3 regions of the Promicromonospora sp. NPDC019610 genome follow, and region 2 is predicted to be linked to each of the others. Evidence: predicted binding sites of a transcription regulator. Region 2 holds the regulator's gene; each other region holds the start of a gene.
What was found. Region 2 encodes LexA, which represses DNA repair genes until DNA is damaged. Its sites were predicted from a motif close to TCGAACANNTGTTCGA; they were not measured.
Positions count from the first base shown of each region.

Region 1: ACH45N_RS20995 (DUF222 domain-containing protein) is a predicted target of LexA. The motif match lies at 4,260-4,275, and genes of this name have one in related genera.
Region 3: ACH45N_RS10950 (SAV_6107 family HEPN domain-containing protein) is a predicted target of LexA. The motif match lies at 4,415-4,430, and genes of this name have one in related genera.

Region 1 is NZ_JBIRXX010000002.1:2,086,327-2,095,789, reverse strand. Features, by position in the region: gene ACH45N_RS21005 (VWA domain-containing protein) at 1-522, shown strand, start outside; gene ACH45N_RS21000 (hypothetical protein) at 519-2,510, shown strand; gene ACH45N_RS20995 (DUF222 domain-containing protein) at 2,588-4,204, opposite strand; gene ACH45N_RS20990 (bifunctional 3'-5' exonuclease/DNA polymerase) at 4,377-6,182, shown strand; gene ACH45N_RS20985 (aspartate aminotransferase family protein) at 6,211-7,503, opposite strand; gene ACH45N_RS20980 (LysR family transcriptional regulator) at 7,616-8,689, shown strand; gene mtnN (5'-methylthioadenosine/S-adenosylhomocysteine nucleosidase) at 8,658-9,374, opposite strand.
Region 2 is NZ_JBIRXX010000001.1:2,338,403-2,347,865, reverse strand. Features, by position in the region: gene ACH45N_RS10460 (serine hydrolase domain-containing protein) at 1-1,069, shown strand, start outside; gene ACH45N_RS10455 (MerR family transcriptional regulator) at 1,180-1,965, shown strand; gene ACH45N_RS10450 (DUF5302 domain-containing protein) at 2,109-2,336, opposite strand; gene nrdR (transcriptional regulator NrdR) at 2,464-2,946, opposite strand; gene ACH45N_RS10440 (LysM peptidoglycan-binding domain-containing protein) at 3,109-3,600, opposite strand; gene lexA (transcriptional repressor LexA) at 3,792-4,607, shown strand; gene ACH45N_RS10430 (L-lactate dehydrogenase) at 4,680-5,669, opposite strand; gene ACH45N_RS10425 (ATP-dependent DNA helicase) at 5,679-7,754, opposite strand; gene ACH45N_RS10420 (carbohydrate ABC transporter permease) at 7,879-8,793, opposite strand; gene ACH45N_RS10415 (carbohydrate ABC transporter permease) at 8,795-9,463, opposite strand, start outside.
Region 3 is NZ_JBIRXX010000001.1:2,450,285-2,459,747, forward strand. Features, by position in the region: gene ACH45N_RS10925 (ATP-binding protein) at 1-1,023, shown strand, start outside; gene ACH45N_RS10930 (response regulator) at 1,130-1,549, shown strand; gene ACH45N_RS10935 (proteasome assembly chaperone family protein) at 1,675-2,604, shown strand; gene ACH45N_RS10940 (cold-shock protein) at 3,020-3,223, shown strand; gene ACH45N_RS10945 (spermidine synthase) at 3,334-4,374, opposite strand; gene ACH45N_RS10950 (SAV_6107 family HEPN domain-containing protein) at 4,475-4,942, shown strand; gene ACH45N_RS10955 (DNA polymerase IV) at 5,002-6,243, shown strand; gene ACH45N_RS10960 (DUF3040 domain-containing protein) at 6,350-6,775, shown strand; gene ACH45N_RS10965 (transglutaminaseTgpA domain-containing protein) at 6,920-9,211, opposite strand; gene ACH45N_RS10970 (DUF58 domain-containing protein) at 9,208-9,463, opposite strand, start outside.

The DNA.
Region 1 (9,463 bases), on a different contig from region 2:
TTCTCCGCCCGGGCGAAGCGCACCCTGACCTGGGACGTCATCCTGCTCGTCGACCAGTCGGGCTCGATGGCGCCGTCGCTGCTGTACTCCGCGGTGTGCGCCGGGATCCTGTCCGGCCTGCCCGGGATCAACGTGCAGCTCTACCTGTTCGACACCTCGGTGGTGGACATGTCGCACCTGGCCGCCGACCCCGTCGAGGTCCTGATGACCGCGCAGCTCGGGGGCGGCACCGACATCGCACGGGCCGTCCGGCACGCGGAGCAGCAGGTCCGCAACCCGTCACGGACCGTGGTGGCGCTGGTCAGCGACTTCTACGAGGGCGGATCGGTGTCGAACCTGCTGACGACGGTGCGGCGCATGGCGTCCTCCGGCGTCACCATGCTCGGGCTCGCCGCCCTGGACGAGGCGGCCGAACCCGTCTATGACCAGGGCACGGCCCGGCACCTGGCGGAGTGCGGCATGGAGGTCGCCGCGCTCACGCCCGAACGGTTCGCCGAGTGGTTGGGGGAGGTGCTCTCATGAGCGACCGGAAGACCTACGCGTGGGCGGCGCCCTACGCAGGCCTGGACGACGACGCGCTCAAGGCGCTCGGCAATGCCGGCCTGCTGCGCCGGGCCCGCAAGGACATCGTGACCGAGGTGTCGTACGACGCCAAGGGCGCGGTGCTCGACGTGTCCGGCATCTCGGTGCGGGTGGACGGCCGCGGTCCGGCCGCGGTCGCGTGCGACTGCCCGACGGCGGGTGTGTGCCAGCACGTCGTGGCGGCCTGCCTGTGGGCGACCGGGGTCGCGCCCGACGTGGCGCCGGCAAGCGCTGACCCGGGCACGGGCACCGGCGCTGGCGCTGGCACGGGTAGGGGCACTGCCGCGGGCAGGGAGACGGGCGCTGCTGCGATCGTCGCCCAGTCCATGCCCCGGGCGGCCGGATCGGCGACAGGACCTGGTGGGTCGGCTGCTGCTGGTGCGGTGGCGGCGGGTGGTACGGAGACCGCGGGCCGTGCCCCGTCCCCGGCGGTGCTGAAACGTCGGCGGGAGGCGCTCGCGGAGGTGCGCGACGTCGTCGGTCGGCTCATGTCGGGCGGGCTGTCCCACCTCGGGGCGGACGACGCGGAGTCGCTGACCGCGCTGGCGGGCCGGGTGCGGGTCGCCGGGTTCGACCAGGTCGCGCCCGAGCTGGTCGGCAACGTGCGGTTCGACGGTCTCGTCCGGGTCGCCGGCGGCCTCGTCGCGGGCCTCGCCGGTCGCGACGACGCCGTCACGGAGTCCGACCTGCTCGACGCCTTCGCCGAGATCTGGGCGATGTGCGAGGTGCTGGAGCGGGCGGCGGACCCGGCCGGACCTGTCCGACCTTCGGGAGCTGTCTCGGGCGGGCCGGGGAATGCCGCAGGTGCGTCCGGTCGCGCCGTGACAGGCCGCCCAGCGACAGGCCGCGGCGGATCCGGCAAGGGCTCGGACGACGAGATCGACCTCCCGCGCTGGGTGCCGCTCGGGGCCCGCTGGTGGACGTCGCAGAGCGGGTCGCGCGGCCTGGCCTACCTGGGCTGGGACAGCGAGACCGAGGCGGGTGCGCCTGCCACGACGGACGCCGGCCAGGTGCGGCAGGTCGTGACCGGCCGCCCGTCGGGCAGCGACCCGCGGTTCCAGCGGAGCTGGACCAGCCCGCTCCTGTGGAACAGGTCCCTGAGCACCCTCTGCGAGGGGGCGTTCGCCCTCACCCAGGTGCGGACCAAGCCCGACGGAGGCCTCGGCGCGGGCGGCACCCCGGTGCTCCAGCGCCTGGAGGGCGACGGGTTCGACCTCGACGAGCTGCGCGTGATCGCCGAGCGCACGGGGGCGGGCGGCCGGCCGCGAGACGTCGTGGGGTTCGGTCGGCGTCCGGCGAACGTCCGGCTCGTGCTGGTCCGCGACGTCGGCGAGGTGGGTATCGACGAGGTGCGGCAGGAGCTGACGCTCTCCGTCGTCACCTCCGACGGCGACACCCGGCAGTTGCGCCTGCCGGCCGCGGGGGAACAGGCGGTCCAGACCCTGTTGTCGGTGCGGGCCAGGCTGGTCGCGGTGACGATCGAGCGCCGCGAGGAGCGGGACGAGCCGGTCGGCCTGTTCGTGCGTGACAAGGGCGCGATCCGCCTGGTCAGTCCCACGATCACGCCGGCCTGGTCGCTCGAGAACAGCTACTGGGACTTCTGGCGCAAGCGGATCCGCAAGCTCAAGGCCCAGGCGTCCTCGGCGAAGGCTGTCCGACCGCCGACGGCAGCGCCGCCCCCGGTACGCCGCGTGACGCTGCTGCTGGGCGACGTCCTGCTCGCGGCGGCGGCCACCGGCCGGCCGGTGCTCACGGTGCGGCAGCGGTCCGACGTCGAGCAGGCGCGTGTCCTGGCCCGGGACCTCGGGCTCGCGACGCTGGAGCGGACGGCCCAGGGCCTGCTGGTCGGCGACCTGACGCCGCCCGCGGTGCTCCACGCCGCCTTCGTCGTGGGCCGGGCCCGCGCCGTGGCGGACGTCGCGGGCTGACCGACCTGCCCGCCCCGGCCGACACGGCGGCCGGGGCAGCGCAGCGGTACGCGCCCGTGCGCACGGTTCGGGCTGTTTCATCTCCGTTCCCTCATCGCTCGGTGCGGGCTGGCCGTCGGCGTGATCTCCGTGCAGTGCCGGTTGACCAGGGTCCAGCCGGAGTGGCGGGCGCCGCCGGGATTCCCCGTCCAGCGCATGGTGATGCCGGTGGTGTCGACCAGGTCGTGGTGATGCCAGCACAACAGTGCGGCGTTGCGTGCACTGGTGTCGCCGCCGTCGGCCCAGTGGCGTTCGGCGTGGTGGACCTCGCACCGAGCGGGCGGCTGGGTGCAGTCGACGTAGACACAGTGTCTGTCGCGGGCGATCACAGCGCGGCGCATCTGTCCGGTGACGGTGCGCTGCGCTCGTCCGACGTCGAGCACCTGGCTGTCCGCCCCGAAGACCACCCGGGTCACGGCGGAGTCGCACAGCAGACGGCGCAGCGTGGCGGTCGGGACCAGCGACGCGGAGATCCCGAACCGGGCGGGTGCCGCGGTGACGTCGGTCAGGCCGGTCGGCTCCTGGATGGTGTGCCCGGCGGACGGGGAAGGCTGACCGAGGAGCCGATCGCCGGACTGGCCGGAGACCTGGCCGGAGACCTGGCTGGAGAACTGCCCGGTCAGGCGGGCGAGCTCCGTCCACGACACCGTCACGGTGACGTGTGGTCGCACGGCCGCACCGGTTCCGGAGAGGCCGTTGTCGAGCACGGTGCGGGCGAGGTCGGCCAGTGCCTGGGCGCGACGCTGTGCGGGTGTGCGCTCGTCGCCCGGTGTCGGCGCTCCCATCACCGAGTCCATCGCGGCCCGCAGCGCCTCGCCGTGCTCATCGGTGAGGAACCCGTTGACGTGGTAGCCGCCGAAGGTCTTGGCCACGTCGAGGTGTTCGCGCTCCGTCGCCTGCTTGTATCCCCGCTCGTCGGACTCAGGATCGGCGACGCGGGCGAATCGGTCGACGAACCGGCGGAACACGAGCGGGCCGTGCTGGTCGGCAAGATCCAGGAGCAGCTCCTCTCCGGTCGGGGACAGGGCCGCGCGCCCGGAGCCGCCGGCACCGTCGGTCGCCGTCTCAGCCTCCTCGGGGTGCTCGGGTGCGTCCGGTTGGTTCGTCGTCCCGTCGCCCGGCGTCGTGACGGTCTCCGTCCCGCCCCGAGGCGTGACGCTCACCCGTCCCGGGTCGACCGGGCTGGCCAGTGCCTTGCGCCGGTCGTCCGACGTCGGGCCGACGTCGACCATCGCGCGCACCTGGTCCATCCCGAGCCGCCCGGTCAGAGCGGCGGCGAGCGTGGCCGGAAGGTGTTCGAGCAGACGTTCGCCGGTGAGCGCCTCCCGACTCGCGGTGCGCATGGTCACCTTCTCCCGGCGGGCGAGCCAGGTGCGGAACGTCCGCGAACCGTCGAGTGCCCACATGCCGTCCGCCTCGATGCGAGGCAGCCAGGTCATCCGGAGGATGTCGAGCTGCGAGCACACCGCGCGCAGCAGCGGCGACGCAGCGGTGAGGCGCACGCCGATCCCGGTTGCACCGCCCAGGGCAGCCCCGTCCAGTGCTGTCGGGCCTGCGGCGCCGATCAGCTCTCGTGTCACGTCCTGGAGGTCCGTGAGGATCTCCTCGAGCGAGCGTGCCCCTGCGGTGGTCGCGCTCGGTTGTGTCAGCACCATCGGTCCACCCCCTCGATCCGGCGCTCGGCCTCGTACCGGCGATGCATCGACGATATAGAACATCCGTACGTGCTTCTAGGCAGATTTAAGATCTGTGGACAACTCATGGACCGCCTCATGCTGCGGGCTGTCCCGTCCGCCGAGTGTCAGTGGCGCACGGCAGACTGGGCCCATGCACACGGTGGTCTCGCGGGACGGCTCCGGCATCGGCCTGCGGCCGGTGTCCGACACGGGCGTGCCCGAGGGAGAGCTGCGGGCTGTCGAGACGCCCGCCCTGGCCCAGGAGGTGGCCGCCGGCGAGACGGCTCGCGTCCGCTGGACCTGGGACGACACCAACGGCTGGTACCCCGCCCTTCTCGCCGAGGGGGTCCGGGTCGACCGCGCGCACGACCTCCGGCTCGCGCACGCCGTGCTCCGCGCCTCAGCGCTCTCGGCGCACACGGCGCTCGCCGAGGCCGGTCCTACGGCCTGGGACCGGCTCACCCCGATCCCGCCACCGGGCGGTCCGACGGCGGCCGCGCTGGTCCGGCCCGACCGGCACCCCGGCGCCGAGGCGCTCTTCGACCTCGGCGAGAGCAAACCCTCCGTCACCATCCTGGCCAGCGTTGCAGGAGGTGCTGCAGAAGACGACCCGCTCGACCCCGTCACGGAGCTGGCCGCCCAGCTCCGCGCGGTCAAGGACAGCACCGACCCCGGACGGCTCCGACTCCTGCTCGCGGCGGAGTCCGCGGGCGCGCTGGCCGCCGCCGAGATGCATCACGCCGGCCTCCCGTGGCGGGGCGACATCCACGACGAGATCCTCACCGAGGCGCTCGGCCCGCGGCCTCGGCCGGGGGCACGGCCCGCGAAGCTGGAGGCCCTGGCCCAGCAGATCCGGGCCGCGCTGGACGCCCCGCCCACGCTCAACCCCGACTCCCACCAGGACCTGCTGCGCGCCATGGAGTACGCGGGTGTGGGCTCGCGCAGCCTGCGCAAGTGGGAGCTGGAGAAGCTCGACCACCCCGTGATCGCGCCGCTCCTGGAGTACAAGAGCCTCTACCGCCTCTACACCGCGAACGGCTGGAACTGGCTCGACACCTGGGCGCCCGACGGGCGGTTCCGGATGGAGTACGTCGTGGGCGGCGTCGTCACCGGCCGCTGGGCCAGTACGGGTGGCGGCGCGCTCCAGCTCCCGCACAACGTGCGGCGCGCGGTGGTCTCCGACCCCGGCTGGACCTTTGTCGTGGCCGACGCCGCGCAGCTCGAACCGCGCGTCCTGGCCGCCCTGGCCCGCGACGAGCGCATGGCCGCCGCCGGCCGCACCAAGGACGGCGCGAGCACCGACATGTACGCGGGGATCGTCGCCACCGGCGCCGTCGACTCCCGCGAGCACGCCAAGGTGGGGATGCTCGGCGCCATGTACGGCGGCACGACCGGCGTCAGCGCCCAGGTGCTGCCCCGGCTGGCGCGCGCGTTCCCGCAGGCCATCGACCTGGTCGAACGCGCGGCCCGGGCGGGGGAGCGTGGTGAGGTGGTCACCACGCGCCTCGGCCGCAGCTCGCCCCTGCCTGGCGAGTCGTGGGCCGCGGTGCAGGGCTCCGCGTTCGACGAGGACGCCGGCGCCGACGCCCAGTCGCGGGCCCGCAGCCAGACCCGGTCCTGGGGCCGGTTCACCCGGAACTTCGTGGTGCAGGGCACCGCGGCGGAGTGGGCGCTGTGCTGGATCGCGTCCATCCGGCGTCGGCTCTGGGCGCTCGGGGAGGACACGTCCGACGGCGTCCCCGGGCTCGCCCCGGCACCGTTCGACCGCAGGCCGCACCTGGTGTTCTTCCTGCACGACGAGATCGTGGTGCACGCCCCGGCGGCGCTCGCCGACGTCGTCGCACAGGAGGTGCGGGACGCCGCCGACGAGGCCGGCCGGCTGTTGTTCGGCGACTTTCCCGTCGACTTCCCGCTCAGCGTCGCCGTGACCGAGAGCTACGCGGACGCCAAGGGCTGACCGCCGGCTCGCCGCTACCGGTCCAGTTCTACCGGTCCAGCACCGCCTTCAGCGACGCCTCCAGGATGTCCACGCCGCCGTGCAGGTCGTCCTCGCTGATCGTCAGCGGCGGCGCGATCCGGAAGATGCCGCCCATCCCTGGCAGCTGCACGATGTTCATGTGCAGTCCCCGGTCCAGGCAGGCCGCGGTCACGGCGCTGCCCAGCGCGTCGGCGGGGGCCTTGGTCACCTTGTCGCGGACCAGCTCCACACCCTGCAGCAGCCCGCGGCCGCGGACGTCGCCGACCACGTCGTAGGCGTCGCGGAGCGCGAGCAGCCGCCCGGTGAGCTGTTCGCCCAGACGCGCGGTCCGCTCGACGAGTCCCTCGCGCTCGATGACGTCGAGCACGGTGAGCCCCACGGCCGCCGCCAGCGGGTCCGAGACGTGCGTCGTGTAGAAGAGGAACCCGCGGTCGTAGCAGACCTGCTCGATCTCGGCGCTCGTGATGACGGCGGCCACCGGCAGCCCTGCGCCGAGCGTCTTCGACAGGGTCAGGATGTCGGGCGTGACGCCGTCGCGCTCGAACGCGTACATCGTCCCGGTGCGGCCCAGGCCGGTCTGCGCCTCGTCCAGGACGAGCAGCATCCCGCGCTCGTCACACAGCTCCTTGAGCCGGCGCAGGTACCCGGGCGGCAGGTCGATGATCCCGCCGGACGACAGGATGGGTTCGACGACGCACGCGGCGAGGCTGCCGGCGGACTGCTGGTCGACCAGGGCGAAGCCGTACGCGAGCTCGGCCTCCCAGTCGTACGACCCGTCGGCCGAACGGAACGGCGAGCGGTAGGCGTTCGGGGTGGGCAGGGCGAGGTTCCCGGGCGTCGGCGGACCGTAGCCGCGGCGCCCCGCCGAGAAGGTCGCGGACGCCGCACCCTGCGTCATGCCGTGCCACGAGCGGTCGAACGAGACGATCTCGTAGCGGCCCGTGTACAGCTTGGCCATCTTGATCGCGGCCTCGTTGGACTCCGCGCCCGTGCTCAGCAGCATCGCCTTGTCGAGGCCGGCGGGCAGCGTCCCGGTCAGCCGGTCGGCCAGCCCCAGCACCGGCGCGCTGAGCATGCCGCTGAACAGGTGGTCCAGCGAGGCGACCGACGACGACACCGTCGCGACGATGTCCGGGTGCGCGTGCCCCAGGATCGAGCTCATCTGGCCCGACGTGAAGTCGAGGATCGGCGTGCCGTCGCTGTCGTAGACGTACGAGCCGGCGGCGCGCTCGATCAGCCGCGGGCTGAAGCTGGGGCCGTAGCGGATCAGGAGGCGGTCCGCCTCGTCCTGGAACGTCATGTCGATCGCCGTCCTTGTCGTGGTGAGCCGAAGGCCATCCTCGATCGCACGAAAGGATCAGGACAAGCAAACAAAACCGCGCGACCGTTCGCTATCCCCGTACAGTCGCGTCATGCTCAACCCCCGGCGGCTCGAGATCCTGCGGGCGGTCCTCGCGGCCGGCTCCATCAACCAGGCGGCCCGGAACCTCAGCTACTCGCCCGCGACGATCAGCCAGCACATGACCGCGTTGGCGCGCGAGACGGGGCTGGTCCTGTTCGAGAAGCGGGGGCGTGGCATCGTCGCCACCGACGACGCGCGGCACCTGGCCGACCAGGCCCAGGTGCTCCTGGCCGATTTCGGTCTGCTCGAACGGGTCGTGGCGGACCTCCGCAGCGGTCAGGGCCAGCACCTCGCCGTCGCCTGCTTCGCCTCGGCCGCCGAGCAGTGGATGCCGACCGTCGTGCGGGGCGTTCGCGAGCTCCAGCCCAACCTCACCGTCGAGATCAGCCTGAACGAGCCCGTCGACGGGCGCGGACGACGGCGGCCGGACCTCGACGTCCGGACCGAACCCGCCGGCGGGGCCGAGGTGCACCTCGACGGATACCGGCGGCACGAGCTCACCGTCGAGGGCTTCGTCGCCGTGCTCCCGGCCGACCACCCGCTCGCCGCCGGCCCCGGGTCCAGCCCTGGGTCCGGCCCCGGGTCTGGCCCCGACGTCGACCTCGGGGTCCGCTCCGAGATCAGCCTCCGGGACCTCGCCGGCGAGCCCTGGATCGACTACGACATCTACGACAGCCCGATCGGGCAGATCGTCCTGACCGCGTGCAGCGCCGCCGGGTTCACACCGCGCTACGCCGCCCGGCTCGACGACCACCGGGCAGCGCTCCGACTGGTGCTCGCGGGGGTCGGCGTGACGGTCCTGCCGCTCCTCGCGGTCACCGACCTGCCCGAGGGTCTGGTCGCCCGGCCCGTGGTCCGGCCGGCGGTCGCGCGGCGCATCGTGGTGCACGCCCGCCACGACCGGCGGCGGGCCGCGCTCATCGCCCACGCGGTGGCGCAGCTCCACGCCGCGGCCCGCGAGACCGACGCGGCCACGCCCGGCGCCGCCGGCAAGACCGACGCAGTCGGCCGCCAGACCGACGCTGCCACGCCCGGCGCCGCCGCCGCCGTAGTCAGCCGCCCAGCAGCCCGATCGCGGCCGTGACCACCTCGGCGGACCGGTGCGCGGCGTCGTCCACGTGGGTGCGGAACTCGGTGCCGTCGGGGGCGCACAGGTCGGAGACGGCCCGTACCGACACGAAGTCCACGCCGAAGTTGTGGCAGAGCTGGGCCAGCGCGGCCGACTCCATGTCGACGGCGAGCACGTCGGGGAAGTCGGCGCGGAGCTGCTGTGCCAGGTCGCTGGTCACGAACTTCTCGCCGGACCCGATGCTGCCCTCGCGCACCTGGTCGTCGACCGTGGCCGCGGCCCGGCGCACGGCGTCGGCGAGCGTGGGGGCGGCGTCGTACGCCTCCGGCATGCCCGGCACCTGGCCGAGCACATAGCCGAAGGCGCGGGCGTCGGCGTCCGCGTTCACGATGCGGGCGCCCAGCACGACGTCGCCCACGGCGACGTCCTTGGCGAGGCCGCCGGCGCTGCCCGCACTGATCAGCGGCACGCCCGCGCCGTACCGGAGGATCGCGCCCGTGCCGGCGGCCGTCGCGTTGACGAAGCCGATGCCGGTGCGGACCAGCACGACGGGCCGGCCGGCCAGTGTGATCGGGCGCTGCTCGGCGAAGCCGACCCGCTCGGGCTCCCCGACGTCGGACGCGAGGGACAGGAACGGCGCTGCCTCGTCGTCCATCGCGACGAGCACGACGGCGACCGGGGCGACAGGCGCGTCGCTCAACGGTTGGCCCCGCCGGTCTGCTCCGGCGACACCGGCGCGCCCGGCAGCGGCGAACCCGGCAGCGGAGTGCCGGGCAGTGGCGCCCCGGG
Region 2 (9,463 bases):
GGCAATCGAGGCGATCGTCGACCCCGGCATCATCGGGCTGTCGGTCCGCGTCAACGACGAGCAGGGCGAGTGGGTCGGCACCGCCGGGGCGGCGGAGCTCGGCGGGGACGTGAAGCCTCCTGCCGACGGTCACATCCGGATCGGCAGCAACACCAAGACCTTCACCGCGACCCTGGTGCTTCAGCTCGTGGCCGAGGACAGGATCGGCCTGGACGACGCGGTCGTGGACCACCTGCCTGAGTTCGGGATCGACCAGCGGATCACGGTGCGGATGCTGCTCCAGCAGACCAGCGGCCTGTTCAACTTCACCGGCGAGGTCTACGAGGACGGCTCGATGGTGTTCGGCATCCCCATCCCTTACGGCCCCCACGGCAAGGAGTGGCTGGACAACCGGTTCAAGACCTACCGGCCCCAGGAGCTGGTCGACCTCGCGTTGTCCAAGCCTGCGCGGTTCGAGCCCGGAGCAGGCTGGAGCTATTCCAACACCAACTACGTCCTGGCTCGCCTGCTCATCGAGAAGGTCACCGGCCGTACCGTCACCGAGGAGATGCAGCGGCTGATCCTGACCCCGCTCGGCATGTCGCACACCGTGGTCCCGGATGACGCGGAGATCGCCGAGCCGCACGCCCACGCCTACTACCGGTACGACGAGGACGGCGAGCCGCGCACGGTCGACATCACCCGCCAGAACCCCTCCTGGGTCTCCGCCGGCGGTGACATGATCTCGACCACCGAGGACCTGCACACGTTCATCGCCGCGCTCACCGGCGGCAAGCTCCTCCCGGACGAGCTGCGCGAGGAGATGTTCACCCCGCGTGCGACGGGCATCCCGAACATGGACTACGGGCTGGGGGTGTTCGTGCTGACCACGGACGACGGTGCCACCGTGATCTCCCACAACGGCGCCGCGGTGGGCCACGCGGCGCTCATGTACGCCACCCCCGACGGGGCGAAGACCCTGACCGCCGCGCTGAACTGCGTGGACGACGCGAACCTCACCGTCGCCGCGGCGTTCCAGGGCGCCCAGCAGCGCCTCCTCAACGAGGTATTCGGCAGCGGACCCGCGTAGACCAAGAGAACGCTCGCCGCGCCGAGCTCGCCGAGCCCGGCGCGGCCGGTCCCCGCACCTCGCAGCGGCACACGCGATCAGCGCTCCCGGACACTTGGCAGGATGAGCAGATGCACAACGGAGTCACGATCGGCCAGGCGGCCGCGTTCGTCGGCATCACGATCAAGACGGTGCGGCACTACCACAAGCTCGGCCTGGTCAGCGAACCCCGACGCGACAGCTCCGGATACCGGCGGTACGGATCGGACGACCTCCTCAGGCTGGTGCAGGTCCGGACCCTGGCCGCCGCCGGGGTACCGCTGGCCGAGATCGGCCCCCTGCTCGACGCCGACGCCGCGCTGTTCGCCTCCGCGCTCGTCCAGGTCGAACGACAGCTCGACCAACACATCGCGGAGCTGACCGCGCGACGCGCCATGCTGCGCCGCCTCGCCGACGGCGACCGGGCGCTGCTGCCCGACCGCGCCGTGGCCCTGCTGGAGCGGATGCTCGGCCTCGGATACTCCGAGGACGAGGTCGCGGCCACCAGGGAGGGCTGGGTACTGGCGCGAGCCCTGGTCCCCGAAGGCTTCGACGACTACCTCGCCCAGTTCGAGCACGCCCTGCAAGACACCCGGCTCATCGCCCTGACCAGGCGCATCGCCGAAGCCGCGACCGGGGAGGCGGACGACCCCCGCATCGACCGTCTCGCCGCCGATGCGGCAGACCACTACCTGGCCGACCCCGCACTGCTCAAGACCGTCACCAGCCTGCAGGCACGGACCGACACCGCGCCCCGGTACACGATGATCGCCCGCCACGGTGACAAGCCGACACCGGCCATGGCACGACTGTCCACGCTCTTCGAGTCCAGACTCCGCGCCGCCGGCGTCCGCATCCCGAGGTCCGACCCCCGTTGACCGCGAAGCGCACCCGTGGGCGTTCGAACTGTGTCATGAACCGTGCCATCGCGGGTCAGGTGTCCCTTCGTCGGGCGCCCCGCGACACGATGAAGGCCGCCGACCAGGTCTGATACCCGGTCGGCGGCCTCGGTCGAGCAGGCTCAGCCGGACTTGCGGCGGAACATCTTCTGCACGGGGCCGGTCGTCTCCGAACCGTGCACCGAGCCCGTGTTCACATCGCCTGCGGCGGTACGGCCGCGTGCGGCGTTCTTCCGGTCCAGCGCCTCCTTGAACCGCGCCTTCGCGTCCACGCTCGGCGCGGTCGCGGCCTTGGGCGCCTCAGCGTCCTGAGCCACCGCCTCCTCGGCACCAGGCTTCTCGTCCGTCACACCGATCACCTCCTCCTGTTTCGGGGGTCCCTCGATCGGGTCCGTCGTCGGGCCCAGCCTGCACCACCGCGCGCCACGGTGCCAATCGCTTTTCAGCCCCGGCTCGACGCGCGCCCCGCTCGGCCCGCTACGCCTGCGCGGCAGCCCGCTCCGCGGCACGCTCGGCGCGCTCCGCCCGCAGGGACGTGATGGCGCTCTCGAAGTCCTCGAGCGAGTCGAACGACTGGTAGACGCTCGCGAACCGGAGGTAGGCCACCTCGTCGAGCTCGCGCAGGGGGCCGAGGATCGCGAGGCCCACCTCGTACGCGTCGATCTCCGCGCTGCCGTTGCTCCGGAGGGTCTCCTCGACCCGCTGCGCCAGGATCGCCAGGTCGTCGTCGCTGACGGGGCGGCCCTGGCAGGCCTTGCGCACCCCGGCGGCGACCTTGTCGCGGCTGAACGGCTCGGTCGCGCCGGAACGCTTGACCACCGACAGGCTCGCCGTCTCGACGGTCGTGAACCGCCGGTTGCAGTTCGGGCACTGCCGCCTGCGCCGGATCGACAGGCCGTCGTCGGCGGTCCGCGAGTCCACCACGCGCGAGTCGGCGTGGCGACAGAACGGGCAGTGCATGCTGACTCCTGCGTGGTCGGCCACGGACCGGAGACATCCGGTCGCGCCCCGACCGTAAGCGGGCAAACCACCCCCATGCAACATCGCCGCAACATTTGACGGCGAATCGTGGCCTCCGTCCACTTCGTCGGGGCGTCCGGCCACTTTTCGAGGGCCTTCCGGTCAGTCCTTCGGGAGCAGGAGGAGCTCGCCGACCCGCACGGTGCCCGACGTCATCTCGTTGAGGTCCTGCAGGCGCGCGACCGCCTGCCGCACGTCCTCCCCGGGCTTCGCGATCTGCTCGGCGAAGCCCCAGAGCGTCTCCCCCGGCTGCACGGCGTGCACCCGGACCTCCGTGGGTTCGCCCGGCGAGCTCGCCACGGCGGTCGCTCCCCACGTGGCCATCGGGGCGACCACGAGCATCGCCAGCAGCACCAGCACGAAGCGGCCGCGCCGGGTGAGCCGCAGCCCGGCGAGACCGAGCCGGTCGGCGACCGTGCGCGGGCCGCGGGGCGTGTACGAGTGAGCGGGACGGGGCCGGGGCGGCGCGGGCACCCGGCCCGGGGTGTACGCCGGTCCCGGCCGATAGGCCCGGGCCGCGCCCGATCCGGACACCGTCGCATACGCCGGCCCGTACGCCGGGGTGTACTGCCGCAGCGGGATCACGTCCCCCATGGCCCCTCCTCGTAAGGTGACTCGAACTCTTGTCCGTCATACACACGTTCGTCGAACGCTCGTACCATTGTGTAGCACGGGACACCGTAGAAGTCGAGACGCGCTCGAACATTCGTTTGAGCCGAGCACATTTGTGATCTAGAGTGGGCAGCGCACAGGAGAACATTTGTCGGAACGGGAGGGGCACGGGCATGACGGGACGGGACGGGACCAGCGACACGAGAGCCGTCGACACGGCACTCTCGGGTGTCGCCACGTTGGACGCGCCGGGCGACGGGGCGGTCGCCGACGTGCACGCGATCTCGCCGGCAGACCGCCTCACCGAGCGGCAGCGCCTTGTGCTGGACACGATTCGGCAGTCGTTCGAGACGCGCGGATACCCGCCGTCGATGCGTGAGATCGGCGAGGCCGTCGGGCTGGCCAGCCCGTCGAGCGTCAAGCACCAGCTCCAGATGCTGGAGAAGAAGGGCTTCCTGCGCCGCGACCCCAACCGGCCGCGCGCCATGGAGCTCGTCGAGCCCCTGGCCGAGCAGGTCGAGAAGCCGACGCGCGGCGAGATCCACTGGCCCGAGCCGCGGCGCAGCGGCCAGGTCCACTGGGGCGGTTCGGTGCCGGACGACGCGAGCACCCCGCCGCCGTCGTACGTGCCGCTCGTCGGTCGCATCGCGGCCGGTGGCCCGATCCTCGCCGAGCAGGTCGTCGAGGACGTCTTCCCGCTCCCCCGCCAGCTCGTCGGTGACGGCGAGCTGTTCCTCCTCAAGGTCGCGGGCGACTCGATGGTCGACGCCGCGATCTGCGACGGGGACTGGGTCGTGGTGCGCCGCCAGAACGTGGCCGAGCAGGGCGAGATCGTCGCCGCCATGATCGACGGCGAGGCCACGGTCAAGACCTTCAAGCAGACCGACGGGCACGTGCTGCTGCTGCCGCAGAACCCGGCCTACGAGCCCATCCCGGGTGACGAGGCGCAGATCCTGGGTCGTGTCGTCGCGGTGCTGCGCAGCCTCTGAGGTCTCGACAGGCTTCGAGACGAGCACAGGCCCGACCACCGGCTCACGGTGGTCGGGCCTGTGCCGTTGCTGCTAGAACCCGAAACGCCGCTGCACCGCGCGCACGCTGTCGGCCGACGCGCGCAGCCCGGCCAGCTCGTCGTCCGACATCGGCACCTGCACGGTGCTCGTGACACCCCGCCGGTCCACGAGGGACGGCACCGACAGGCACACGTCGCTGATGCCGTGGTAGTCGTCCAGCAGCGAGGACACCGGCATGATCCGGCGCTCGTCCTTGAGCACCGCCTCGATGATGCGGGTCGCGGCCAGGCCCACGGCGTAGTTCGTGGCGCCCTTGCCCGCGATGATCCGGTAGGCCGAGTCGACCACCTCGCGGTGCACCTCCGCGCGCACCGCGGCGTCCAGGGGCGCGGCGCCGCCGACCGGCACCCAGTCGAGCAGCGGCACGCCGCCGATCGACGCGGAGCTCCACAGCGCGATCTCCGAGTCGCCGTGCTCGCCGGCGATGTAGGCGTGCACGTTCCCGACGGCGACCCCGCACCGTTCCGCGAGCACGACGCGGAGCCGCGACGAGTCGAGCACGGTGCCGCTGCCGAAGAGCCGCTCGCGCGGCAGCCCCGAGATCTTGAGCGCCGCGTAGGTCACCACGTCCACGGGGTTGGTCACCATGAGGTAGGTCGCGTCGGGCGCCACCTCGACCAGGCCCGGCAGGATGGTGCGCATCAGCCCGATCGTCGCCTCCGCGAGGTCGACGCGGCTCTGTCCCGGTTTCTGCTTGGCGCCCGCCGTGACCACTACGACGTCGGCCCCCTCGCACACCGCCGGGTCGTCCGAGCCGATCACGTGCGCCTGCGACGTGAACATCAGCCCGTGCTGCAGGTCGAGCACCTCGGCGTCGACCTTCTGCCGGTCGATGTCGAGCAGGGCGATGGTGCGGGCCGAGCCGCGAGTGAGCGCCGCGAAGGCGAGCGTCGATCCCACGGCCCCCGCACCCACCACGGCGATCTTGGTGGTGCGGGACCCGGCGGGCTGGGCTGCGGTGACGTCCGAAGGGGCTGCCATGCCCTCAGGCTATGTGTCGAGCCTGGCGAGCGCGGCGCGGACCAGCTTCGGGTCGGTGGTGGGCCAGAACCCGGGCATCGACCGGGTGAGGAACGACGCGTACCGCGCCGTCGCGAGCCGTGGGTCGAGGACCGCCACGACGCCCCGGTCGTCCATGCTGCGCACCAGGCGTCCCGCGCCCTGCGCGAGCAGGAGCGCCGCGTGCTGCGCCGAGACCGCCATGAACCCGTTGCCGCCCGCCTGCTCGACGGCGCGGGCGCGCGCCGCCTTGACCGGGTCGTCGGGGCGCGGGAACGGGATGCGGTCGATGAGCACGAGCTGGTTGGACGGCCCCGGCACGTCGACGCCCTGCCACAGGGACAGCGTGCCGAACAGGCACGTGGCAGGGTCCTCGGCGAACTCACGCACGAGGGTGGGGAGCTGGTCGTCACCCTGCGCCAGGATCGGGAAGTCCAGGCGCTCCCGCATCGCCTCCGCCGCGGCGTTCGCGGCGCGCCGCGACGAGAACAGCCCGAGCGTGCGGCCGCCGGCAGCGGTGATGAGCTCGGCGATCTCGTCGAGCTGCGCCTCCGTGGTCGGCTCGCGGCCGGGAGCGGGCAGGTGCCGCGCGATGTAGAGGATGCCCTGCTTGGGGTAGTCGAACGGGCTGCCGGCGTCGAGGCCCTGCCACGGCGGGGCGTCCGCTCCGTTGAGGCCGAGCGTGCCGGCGACGGCGTCGAAGGTGCCGCCCAGCGCCAGCGTCGCCGAGGTGAAGACCCCCGTCGACTCGCCCAGCAGGTGCGTGCGGATCAGGCCGGCCACGTGCAGCGGGGCGGCGTGCAGCCGCGTCACGTTGTCGCCGAACCCGCCCCAGCCGTTGTCCGGACGCGAGCACCACAGCACGTCCGCGGTCGTGTCCTGCGCCGCCATGCGCTCGGCCGTCTCGAAGAGCTGGAGCATGGCGCCCTGGGCCATCTTCAGTCCCGGGTCGGGCTGGCCGGCGTCCTTGCCCGGGGCGCCCTTGCCACCCTCGGGCTTGAGCGTGCTCAGCACCTCGCGCGCGGCATCGCGCACCGCGCCGACGGCCAGGCGCAGCTCGTCAGGCAGGCCGTTCGGGAACCGCTCGGCGGGCGCGGTGACCAGCAGGGTGCCGAGGCTCTGCGCCGCCGCGTCCAGGGTGTCGGTGTTGGTGCCCGCGTGCCGCCGGGCCAGCCGCGCCGCGCTCTCCACCGACGCCATGGACAGGTCCACGGTGGCCGACGACGTCACGCGGTCGGTGAGCTCGTGCGCCTCGTCGACCACCACGACGTCGTGCTCCGGCAGCACACCCGGGCTGCCCGTGGCCGCGATGCCGAGCATCGCGTGGTTGGTGACCACCACGTCCGCCTCGCGGGCGGCGGCCCGGGCCTTGTCCGGGAAGCACTCCGCGAGCATCGGGCACCTGCCGCCCAGGCACTCCATCGCCGTCACGGAGACCTGGCGCCAGGCCCGCTCCGGGACGCCGGGCACGAGGTCGTCCCGGTCGCCCGTCTCGGTCTCGCCCGCCCACTCGTGCAGGCGCCGGACGTGGTCGGCGAGCGAGGCGCCGTCGTCCCGCCTGCGGCTGCGGGCGGCGCCGCCGGCCGCCTCCTCGGTCTTGGGGTGGTCCTCGCCGCCGGGCAGGTCGAAGAGGGTGTTCTCGTCCTCCGGGTAGCCACCGCCCACCTTGTGCACGCACAGGTAGTTGTGCCAGCCCTTGAGCAGGGCGATGCGCGGCTCGCGCGGCAGCGCCGGCGCGACGGCCTTCGCGACCAGCGGCAGGTCGCGCGTGATGACCTGTCGCTGGAGGGCGAGCGTGGCGGTGGAGATGATGACCTTGGACTGCGCGGCCACGGCGTGCCGGACGGCGGGCACCAGGTAGCCGAGCGACTTGCCCGTACCCGTGCCCGCCTGCACCAGCAGGTGCTCGCCCTTGTCGATCGCCTCGCCGACCGCGACGGCCATCCGGTGCTGGCCCTCTCTGCGCCCGCCACCGAGCTGTCCGACGGCGAGGTCGAGCAGCTCCTCCACCTCGGGAATCTCGGCGGAATCGGTGCTTGCGGCGGGTGCGTCGGGAAGGCTGGTCACACGCTCGATCCTAGGCCGGACCACCGACATCCACCCTGCCTCGTCCACAGGTCCGGCCGGGGTCCGGACCTGGTCCGGGCCCCGGCCCGCGCACCCGCGAGGACGGGCCGGCCGGGGCCGCCGGCTACCCCTTGACAGCCCCGCCCAGCCCCGCCCCGCTGAGGAACAGGCGCTGGAACGCGAGGAACAGCGCGATGGGCAGCACCGTCGAGATCGCGAGCGCCGCGAGGAACACGTCGAGCTCCAGGTAGGGCGCGATCGCGGGCAGGCGGACGGACAGCGGCTGGTGGTCCGGGTCGGGCAGCACCAGCAGCGGCCAGAGGTAGTCCTTCCAGGCGGCGATCACGGCGAACACCGAGACGACGCCGAGGATGGGCTTGGACATGGGCAGCACGACGGACCACAGGAGCCGGAAGGGTCCGGCGCCGTCGACGCGCGCGGCCTCGAAGACCTCGCGGGGCAGGCCGTCGAAGAACCGCTTGACGAGCAGCACGTTGAACGCGCTGGCGCCCATCGGCAGCCAGACCGCCCAGAAGGTGTTGAGCAGGCTGATGTGCAGCAGCGGCACGTCGAGGATCGTGAGGTACAGGGGCACGAGCAGCACGACCGCCGGCACGAACAGCGTCGCCAGCACCAGACCGAAGATGAGGTTGCCGTACCGCGGCCGCAGTACGGACAGCACGTAGCCGCCCGTGGTCGCGACCAGGAGCTGGAAGAACCAGGCCCCCACCGCGAGGATCAGCGTGTTGACGAAGTAGTGGTCGATCTCGGCGCGGCCCCACGCGGTGGTGAGGTTGGCCCAGTCGATCCCGTTCGGGAAGAGGCCGAGCGGCTGGCGCAGGGTGTCCTGCGTGGGGGTGACGGCGGCCTTGGCGAGCCAGAGGATCGGCCCGAGCCCGGCGAGCACCAGGGTGACCAGGAGGCCGCCCTGGAGCACGCCGAGCGAGCCCCGCACGCTGGCCCGCCGCCGGTCGTGGGACGAGACGATGCCCCGCTCGGCGACGGCGGGTCCGGCACCCGGCCGGTTGTTTCCTGCCATGTCAGCTGCTCCAGGGTCGGGTCACGCGGAAGTAGATCGCGGACAGGACGGCGAGGACGCCGGCGAGCATGAGGCTCAGGGCGGTGGCGGCCCCGTAGTTGCCGCCGAGGCTGCTGCCGAACGCGTAGTCGTAGATCAGCATGAGGATGGTGAGGGTCGCGTTGTTGGGGCCGCCGCCGGTGAACAGGAACGGCTCCAGGAACACCTGGGAGGTGCCGATGACCTGCAGGATCAGCGTGATGAACAGGACGCCGCGGAGCTGCGGCAGCGTCACGTGCCAGATCTTGCGCCATACGCCCGCGCCGTCCACCTCGGCCGCCTCGTAGAGCTCGGTCCGTACCCCGACGAGGGCGGCGAGGTAGATGATGACGGTCCCGCCGGCCGCGGCCCAGGTGGCCTCCAGCACCAGGGACGGCATGGCGCTGGACGCGTCCTGCAGCCAGGGGAAGGGCCCGAGGCCCACCCAGCCGGCGATGGTGTTGAACACGCCGGTGGGCGAGGCGTCGTAGAAGAACTTCCACAGCAGCACGGCCACGACGGGCGGCACGACGACGGGCAGGTACGCGAGCGCCGAGAACAGCCCCCGCATGCGCCGCACCTCGCTCATCAGCACGGCGGCGGCCAGCGGCAGCGGGTAGCCGAACACCAGGGCGAGCAGCGCGAACCAGAG
Region 3 (9,463 bases), 110 kb from region 2:
ACGCTCGTGCTCGTGGTCGTGCTGATGGGCACGATGATGTGGCTCGCCCTGGAGTCCTGGGTGATCCGGCCGCTGACCGAGCTGACGGCCGCCGTCCGCGTGGTGAGCAGCGGGGTGCTCGGGCGGGAGATCCGGCCCGCCGGCACGGGCGAGGTGGCCCTGCTCGCCATGCACGTGGAGACGATGCGCCGCGAGCTGGTGCACCAGGTGGAGGAGATCCGCCTGTCGCACCAGGAGGTGGAGAACGCGCACACCCTGCTCAGCGAGCAGGCGCGCGAGCTGGAGCGGTCCAACCGCGACCTGGAGCAGTTCGCCTACGTGGCCTCGCACGACCTGCAGGAGCCGCTGCGCAAGGTCGCGAGCTTCACGCAGCTCCTGCAGAAGCGGTACGGCGGGTCGCTCGACGAGCGCGCCGACCAGTACATCGAGTTCGCCGTGGACGGCGCCAAGCGCATGCAGCGGCTCATCCAGGACCTCCTGAGCTTCTCGCGCGTGGGCCGCACGGGCGTGCCGCGCGAGGACGTGGAGCTGGAGGGTGTGCTCACGGCGGCGCTGTCCGAGCTGTCGGAGCGAATCGCGGAGTCGGGGGCCGAGATCGTCCACGACCCGATGCCCGTGGTGCACGGCGAGCGCGCGCTGCTGCAGCAGATCTTCGTGAACCTGATCGGCAACTCGCTCAAGTTCCGCGACCCGCAGCGCACGCCGAACGTGCGGATCGAGGTGCGCAGCATGCGGGCGCATTGGGAGATCTCGGTGGTGGACAACGGCATCGGCATCGACGCCCAGTACGCGGAGCGGGTGTTCGTCATCTTCCAGCGTCTGCACTCGCGCGAGCAGTATGCGGGCACCGGCATCGGCCTCTCGCTGGTGAAACGCATCGTGGAGTACCACAAGGGCCGCATCTGGATCGAGCCGGCGGACGGCGGCGGCACCATCGTGCGGTTCACCCTGGCCCGGCGGCAGGGGCAACCTGCCACGGGGCGCCTTTCGACCGAACGGGCCCAGTCGACTACGCTTCAATGAAGCGGCCTGACCAGGGCCGACGGCGGGGCGCGACGAAGGGGCCCGCCGGTGAGGACTCCATGGGACAGGTACGGGCCGGGTGGTCAACGTGAGCGGTCAGAAGGTGATGGAGATCCTCCTCGTGGAGGACGACCCGGGTGACGTCCTGATGACGCGCGAGGCGTTCGAGGACCACCGGGTCGCGAACAACGTCTCCGTGGTCGGCGACGGCGTGAGCGCGCTGGAGTTCCTGCGCAAGCAGGGCCAGTACGCCAAGGTGCCGACCCCTGACCTGGTGCTGCTCGACCTCAACCTGCCGAAGATGGACGGCCTCGAGGTGCTCGCCGTCGCCAAGGGCGACCCCATGCTGCGGCACATCCCCGTGGTGGTCCTCACCACGTCGGACGCCCAGGAGGACGTGGTGGGCTCCTACTCCCTGCACGCCAACGCCTACGTGACCAAGCCGGTGGACTTCGACCGGTTCATCGACGTGGTGCGCCAGATCGACGACTTCTTCGTGTCCGTCGTGCGCCTGCCCGGCCGCTGATGGGGGAACTGCTCGCGACGCTGTGGGCGTAACGGGAAGACACCCGGCCGTCCCGACGTTGGACCAGAGCAGACACCCTTTCGGACCGGGTGATCGGCAGTACTCCGACGAGCGAGGGAGCGCACGTGCTTGACCCCCAGGGCATCTACGACGTCGACGAGGCAGCGGTGGAGCGCACGCTGGGTCGCAGCGTGCCCGGCAGCTCCGACGGGCCCGTCCTCCTGCACGCCGTCCGCGGTTTCGTGGACGCCGGCAGTGCGGGCGACCTCGCTGTCGAGCACCTGATCGACGAGTTCCGCGTGGAGCGTCTGGTGACGTTCGACGTCGACCAGCTCCTCGACTACCGCTCCAAGCGGGCGACCATGACCTTCGACTCCGACCGGTGGGCCGACTACCAGGCCCCCTACCTCGCGGTCGACCACCTGACCGACGCCGAGGGCACGGGCTTCCTGCTGCTGCACGGCGCCGAGCCGGACCTGCAGTGGGAACGCGTCGTGGCCGGGCTGATCCAGCTCGTCGAGCGGTTCGGCGTGAGCCTCGTGGTCGGCATCCAGGGCATCCCGATGGGGCTGCCGCACACCCGCCCCCTGTCCCTGACGGCGCACGCCACGCGGCCCGGGCTGGTCGACGACTACACGTCGTGGTTCGGCAGCGTGAAGGTGCCGGGCTCGCTGTCCGCGCTCCTCGAGTACCGGCTCGGTGAGGCGGGGCACGACGCGCTCGGCTTCACCGTGCACGTGCCGCACTACCTGGCGCAGTCGCAGTACCCGCCGGCCACGGTGGTCGCGCTGCACCACACGGAGCGGGCGACCGGGCTCGACCTGGCGATCCCCGCGCTGGAGGAGGCCGCGACCGACGCCAAGATCGAGGTGGAGAAGCAGGTCGCGGAGTCGACCGAGATCGCCGCCGTCGTGAAGGCGCTGGAGGAGCAGTACGACGCCTTCGCCCGGTCGATCGGCCGGCCGAGCCTGCTCGCCGAGACCACGCCGATCCCGAGCGCGGAGGAGCTGGGCGCGGAGTTCGAGCGGTTCCTCGCCCAGCAGAACGGCGACTGAGCCGGCGGTTCGGGCGCAGAAGGTAGAGCCTGAGCCTCCGGCCCGCCAGGTCGGCAGTCTCCCTGACCCCGGTCCGCCGGGTCGGCACTCTGCATCGAGGTCGGCACAGGCCTGTGCCGACCTCGATGCAGACTGCCGACCTCCCAGCCAGTGCCCAGGAGCGTGCCGACTTCGGCGCCCGAAAACAGGCGCTGAGCTGGGTTTGCAGGTAACTCTGCGGCCCGGTGTGTCATAGCTGCGGCAGAAATGTGCGTGTTCCGTGGCACATTTGAGTGGTCCATGCCACACTGGCGCACGTTGCAGTGACGTACCAAGGCCACGTCCGCCGTGTCGTGAGCAAGTCGGGAAAGCATTGCGGCACGGGGGCGGGCAACGGGCTCGCCGTCGGATCCCGGACGGAAGGTCGAAGGACAGCATGGCGCAGGGTTCTGTGAAGTGGTTCAACGCGGAGAAGGGGTACGGGTTCATCGCCCAGGACGGCGGCGGCGCCGACGTCTTCGTGCACTACTCCGCAATCCAGTCCAACGGGTACCGGTCTCTCGAGGAGGCCCAGCGGGTCGAGTTCGAGATCACGCAGGGTCCCAAGGGTCCGCAGGCGGAAGCAGTCGTGCCGCTCTGACGTAACTCGTGAGAAGGCCGTCCTCCCTCCGGGGAGGGCGGCCTTCTTCGCGCGCCCGGGCGGCGTGTCAGACGTACGGGGTGGTGCGACGTGTCAGACGTACGGGGTGGTCAGGAAGCCGGCGTCGCCAGCGGGGCCGCCGTGCCGGCGAACGCCGCCGCGTCGTCGCCGGCCAGGAGGGTGGCGGGCACCGCCAGGGTGCGCAGGGCGCGCCCCAGGCGGGCGTCCCGCAGGTCCGGGAGCTCGAGGACGTCGCGGGTCCCCTGGGGGCCCTGTGCGGCGTCCTGGGCGCCCTCGTGCGCGCCCTCCGCCCCGACGGCGTCCCGGGTGCTGTTGCGGCTGTCCTCGGGGCTGCCGTCCTGGCTGTCCGGCCGGACGTCGTCCTGCGGCGGGTCCGCGGGCAGCGCGCGGACGGCCGCGAGGACCAGGTTGCCGTACCGGCGCCCCTTGAGGATCGCGGGTTCGGCGACCGCGGCGAGCCGGCCCTGTACCGCGGCATCCGGCCCGAAGGCCTCCGCGAGGCTCGCGACCTCGCGGCGCGCGGTGGTCAGCGGCGGCCGGTCGGCGCAGTTCACCAGGAGGACGCCGCCGGGGCGCAGCACGCGGTGCGCCTCGGCCGCGAACCCCGTGCCCACGAGGTGCGCGGGCGTGCGGTCGCCCGCGAACACGTCGCGGACCACCACGTCGTAGGAGGCGTCGCGGGCGGAGGCCAGGGCGCGTCCCGCGTCGTCGGCGCGCAGGCGCAGCAGGGGCGAGCGCGGCAGGGCGAACCACTCGCGCACGAGCTCCAGGAGGCGGGGGTCGAGGTCGACGCCGAGCTGGCGGGAGCCGGGCCGCTCGTGCTCCACGTGCCGCGCGAAGGCGCTGCCGGCGGCCCCGAGGTGCAGCACCCGCAGCGGCCCGGGCGGCAGGAGTGCCACGAACGCGGCCATCTGCTGCATGTACTCGAAGTCGAGAAAACCGGGGTCGGCGAGGTCGAGGCTGGAGCTCGGTACGCCGTTGACGTGCAGCGTCACCCGCTGAGGGAAGTCGGGGTCGCGCACCACCTCGGCGGTACCGGTGCTGATCGGCACGGGGCCGACGGGCAGCTCGGCGGGGAATGTCAGTGGTGCGGAGGAGGATGGGCGGCGTCGGGCGGAGCGGCGGGCCATGAGCACAGTGTCTCCCGGGCCGGCGGTGCGCTTGACAGGATAGAACGTATGTTCGATAGTGTCGCACAAGGGGTTCGATCGGAGGTTCGAGATGGGCACCATGCAGTCTCAGAGCGGGCGGGACGTGGTCTCGGCACGCATGCTCGTGCCACGCGCCGTCCCGCCGGGTGTCACCGCACTGCTGCGCAAGGCGGACGCGGAGCTCGCCGAGGCCGCGCGTGCGGCCGACCCGGGCGACCGGTTCGTGCACGCGCACCTCGCGGCCATCCGCTCGGCCGCGGCCGTGGTGGCATTGCGGGGCCGCCCGTCGGCGCGCTCCGGCGCGCGGACGGTGTGGGACATGCTCGCGCACGCCGAACCGGACCTCGCGGCCTGGTCGGGCTACTTCGCGTCCGGCGCGCCCCTGCGGGCCGCCGTGGACGCCGGGCGCCCGGAGCAGGTGGAGCCCGCGCGGGCGGACGAGCTGCTGGCGTGCGCAGAGGACTTCCGGGACGAGGTGGCGATGCTCGTGGACCCGGAGACCGGGTTCGCGACGCAGCGCCTGTCCCTGGTGCCCGAGGCGTCCTGACCGGCGCCGGCAGGAGCCGGCAGACAAGCACTGGGCAAGTACGGGAACGGAGCACGTTCGTGAGCAAGGGGCCGCGGTCAGCGGCGGCGAGGCGGGACTGGGGGTCGGACGAGTCCGGCTGCTCGGTGCTGCACCTGGACATGGACGCGTTCTTCGCGTCCTGCGAGCTGGCGCGGCGGCCGGAGCTGCGTGGCCTGCCGGTCATCGTCGGCGCGCAGGAGCGCGGCGTCGTGCTGGCCGCGACCTACGAGGCGCGCGCCTTCGGCGTCCGGTCCGCGATGCCGATGACGCGGGCGCGCCTGCTGTGCCCGCAGGCCGTCGTGGTCCGGCCCGACCACGAGCTGTACCGCGACGTCTCCCGCTCGGTCATGGGCCTGCTGCAGGAGGTCACGCCGCTCGTGGAGCAGATCAGCGTGGACGAGGCCTTCCTGGACGTCAGCGGGGCCCGGCGGCGCCTCGGCCCGCCCACGATGATCGGCGCCGAGCTGCGCCGCCGCATCGAGGCCGAGCACGGCGTGACGGCCTCGGTGGGCATCGCCCGGAACAAGTTCGTGGCCAAGCTGGCCTCCACGCACGCCAAGCCGGACGGCCTGATGCTCGTCCCCGTGGACGCCACCGTCGACTTCCTGCACACGCTGCCCGTCGGCGCCCTGTGGGGCGTGGGGGAGAAGACCGAGAAGTCGCTCGCCGCGTGGGGGATCACCACCGTGGCGGAGCTGGCCCGCACGGACCTGCCGAGCCTGCAGGCGGCCGTCGGCCGGGTCAGCGGCGCGCACCTGCACGACCTCTCCTGGGGTCGCGACCCGCGCCCCGTCGTCCCCGAGCAGCGCGAGCACAGCATCGGCGCCGAGACCACCTTCGGCACCGACCAGGACGACGCCGACGCGGTGAACCGCCGGGTGCTGGAGCTGTCCGACCGAGTGGCGGCGCGGCTGCGGCACCAGGGCGTGCTGGCGCGCACGGTGTCGGTGAAGGTGCGCTCCAGCGACTTCGCGACGTTCACCCGGTCGCGGACGCTGGACGGGCCCACGGACGTCGCGCGGGACATCTACCTCGTGGCGCGCGAGCTCGTGGCGGCGGTCGATCTGGGGGGTCTCCCGGTGCGGCTGGTCGGCGTGCGGGGTGAAAACCTTCGGGAACGGGACGGGTCCACCCAGCAGCCGACGCTCGAAGAAGCGGTCGATCCACGCTCCGGAGCGCAGCGTGAGGCCGAGCTCGCGCTCGACGCGGTGCGTGAGAAGTTCGGGAAAACGGCGATCGACCTGGGTGTACACCGCAAGAACGGCACGCATCTTTACTGATCTGCCCCTATAGTCATGGGTATGCCCGGGATGTCGACTACCAACGACGGCCGGGTCGTCCTATCCTGGAAGGGACACTGTTCCTTTGCGAGATCCGGGGGTCTCGATGCCTCTGTCCGAGTACGAGCAGCGGGTGCTGGAGCAGATGGAGCGTGCTCTGACGTCAGACGACCCGCGGCTGGCGAACACGCTCCAGTCCACAGGCCGTGGTAACGCGCTCCGTTATGTGCTGTCCGGGGCCGGCGTAGTCGTCGGCCTGCTTCTTCTTGTCGTCGGTGCAGCGACGTCGCGTACGTGGCTCGGGGCCATCGGCTTCGTGCTGATGTTCGCGGGTGTGGTCTTCGCGTTCCTCGGACCGCGCAAGAAGCAGCAGGAGGGTCCGGTCGGCGTCGTCGGCGAAGACGGCACCGTCCAGCCCTCGAACGGGGGAGCACGCAAGGCCCGCAAGCGGCAGGGTGGTGGTGGTCGTTCCGGCTTCCTCGCCCGCCTCGAAGAGCGCTGGGAGAACCGGCGCAACCAGGGTGGTCGCTAGCCGGCCAACCGTTCCCGGTGGTCCTGACCGGACGACCGCACATGACAGGAGCCGGGCCCCGAGGGGCCCGGCTCCTGTCTTTCTCCCCGTTGAGTGCTGGCTATTTGCGACTCTCAAGCCGTGAGAGCCGCAAATAGCCAGCACTCAACGGGGGCGGGTGAGGGCCTCCGTGAGCTCCGCCGTGACCGTGGCCGTAAGCTCCTCGAGCTCGGCGGCCGTCGGGGGCGTCGAGTCGCGGGCGTAGCGCTCGTCCTCGGCGGCGTCGGCCAGGGCGGTGAGCCGTTCGGCGACGTCGTCGGGCAGGGGTGTGCCCGTCCTGGCGCGCACCTGGTCGGCGATGACCTCCGGCGCGCGGCGCAGCGTGACCGACGGGCCGAGCCGCACCTCCCGCTCGGCGAGCAGCGCCAGCACACGGGCCCAGGCCCGCTCGGGATCGAGCTCCTCGACCTCCGTCCGACGGCGCAGCAGCAGCCACGCGGCGCCCCCGAGCACCCCGAGGGCGACGATGACCGCGACCACCCAGGCCCAGCCGGGCAGGGTCTGGTCGGACACCTGGCTGCCGGACGACGCGTCGTCCGTGGCGCCCGCCTCGGACTGCTCCGGCCGCTGGGTCGGCTGCTGCGGGGGCACCTCGTTGGCGCGCGACGGCGTGGGCGACGCGCTGGGCGCCGTGCCCGTGCCGGGGTTCGCGTACGAGGGCAGCGGGCCGGTCTGGACCTGCGGCGTCGGCTCGAAGCGGACCCAGCCGACGGACGGGAAGTAGATCTCCGGCCAGGCGTGCGAGTCCTGGCCGGTGACCCGGTAGCTGCCGTCACCGTCAGGCCGGCCGGGCAGCCAGCCGACGCCGATCCGCGCCGGGATGTCGAGGCTGCGGGCCATCACCATCATCGAGAGGGCGTACTGCGTGCAGTACCCCTCCTTGTTCTGCAGGAAGTCCCAGACGGTGTCCGACGAGCCGCGGTAGTCGGCGTCCGGGTTGTACACGAACCCGGCGCCCGAGCGCAGGTGGTTCTGCAGCGCGACCGCCGCGTCGAACCGGGTGGGCGCGTCGCCGGCGATCTCCTGGGCGTAGGCGGCGATGTCGTCCCGGTGCTCGGTGTCCGGCACCTCCGTGTAGCCGGCCGACCGGGGGTCGCCCGCCGTCGGCGTGGCCCGCAGCAGCTCGGGGGTGAGCCCGCGGTCGGCGATCTCGACGGTGTACGGCGCTCCCTGCTGGGTACCCTCGCCGCTGCGCACCTCGTCCCGCAGCGGGTCGTAGGCCCAGTCACCCTCGACGTCGACGGTGCGGGGCTCGAGCGGCAGCGGCAGCTCCGCGCCGTCGAGCTGCCCGATCCGCAGGTTCATCCGGCGGAGCTCGCCCTCGGAGCCCTCGCCGGGCGGCGCGAGCACCGTCGACGGGTCGAACTCGGTCAGGCCGCCGGTGGGCACGTTCCGGTTGGTCTGGACGCCGTCGAAGGCGGTCAGGGTCATGACGCGCAGGGGGCCGGCGGGCTCGCCGTCGGCCATCGTGTACGTCAGCACGGTGTTGGAGGAGCGGGCGCTCAGCGGCTGGCGCATGTCCAGCTCGGAGGACAGCTCCACCGTGTCCGAGGGCGTGGAGATGAGCTGGTTCCACGTCCCGGCCAGCGCCGGGAGGGCCGCCATGCCGGTCGCGACGCCGAGCGAGGTGGCGGCGACCGCCACCGACGTCAGGGCCGTGATCCCGGAGCGGAACCGCTGCGCCCGGCGCACCGCCGCGGAGTCGGCGTCACTGCGCCGGCCCGGGGTCAGCCCCACGGGGTCGACGGTCAGCAGCAGGAGCATCGCGGTGACGCTGATGACGAAGACCGGCCACTGCACGTCCCCGATGAGCGTCAGCGACGGTGTCCACAGGAGCAGCAGCGGCACCCCGGCGAAGCCCGGCATGCGGGCGCCGGCGAGGGAGTCCACGACGAGCAGCACCAGCAGGGTGCCGCCGACGGCGACCATGCTGATGGCCGGGCCGGGGTCCACGGGAGCGACCTGCGTGCTCATCAGCTCGGTGGCCTGGCGGAACCGTTCGAGGGCCTGCTCCACGGAGTCGGGCCCCACGAAGGGCTCGAACCGCTGGCCCGGCCCGCCGTAGCGCGCCAGGACGAACCAGACGGCGACGAGGAGACCCGCCGTCGTCGCGAAGAACGAGGCGCTGCCGGCCGCGCGGTCGGCAGCCCGGTCCGCGCTGGGCCCCTGGCCCGCCGCCCGGCGGGCGGCGGCCCGGTCGACGGCGTTGCGCAGCAGCAGGTACCGCACCACGCAGGTGGTGGCGGAGACCAGGACGACGCCGGTGGTGCCGGCCGTGAGCCAGGGCCCGGGGTCGATGACGAGCGTGAGCGCGTGCATGGACGCGATCACGGCGATCGCGACGAGCACGCCGGACGCGACGGTGCGGACCAGCGGGCCGCGGTGTGCGGGGATCACGGCGCACGCTCCGCGAGCAGGGCCCAGGCGCGTTCCGGGTCGGTGCGGGCCTCGCAGGTGCTGACGTGCCAGCCGGAGGCGCGCAGCTCGGCTGCCGTCTGGTCCAGCTCGTGCTGGAACCCGGCGCCGCGCGGCGCCACCAGCAGCCCCCAGCAGGTGCCCTCGGCGCCGAGCGCGGCGAGGTCGTGTCGCGCGTCAGGCCCCTGCGGGCCGAGCACCGCCACGACGATCTCGCCCGGGGCGCGGGCGAGC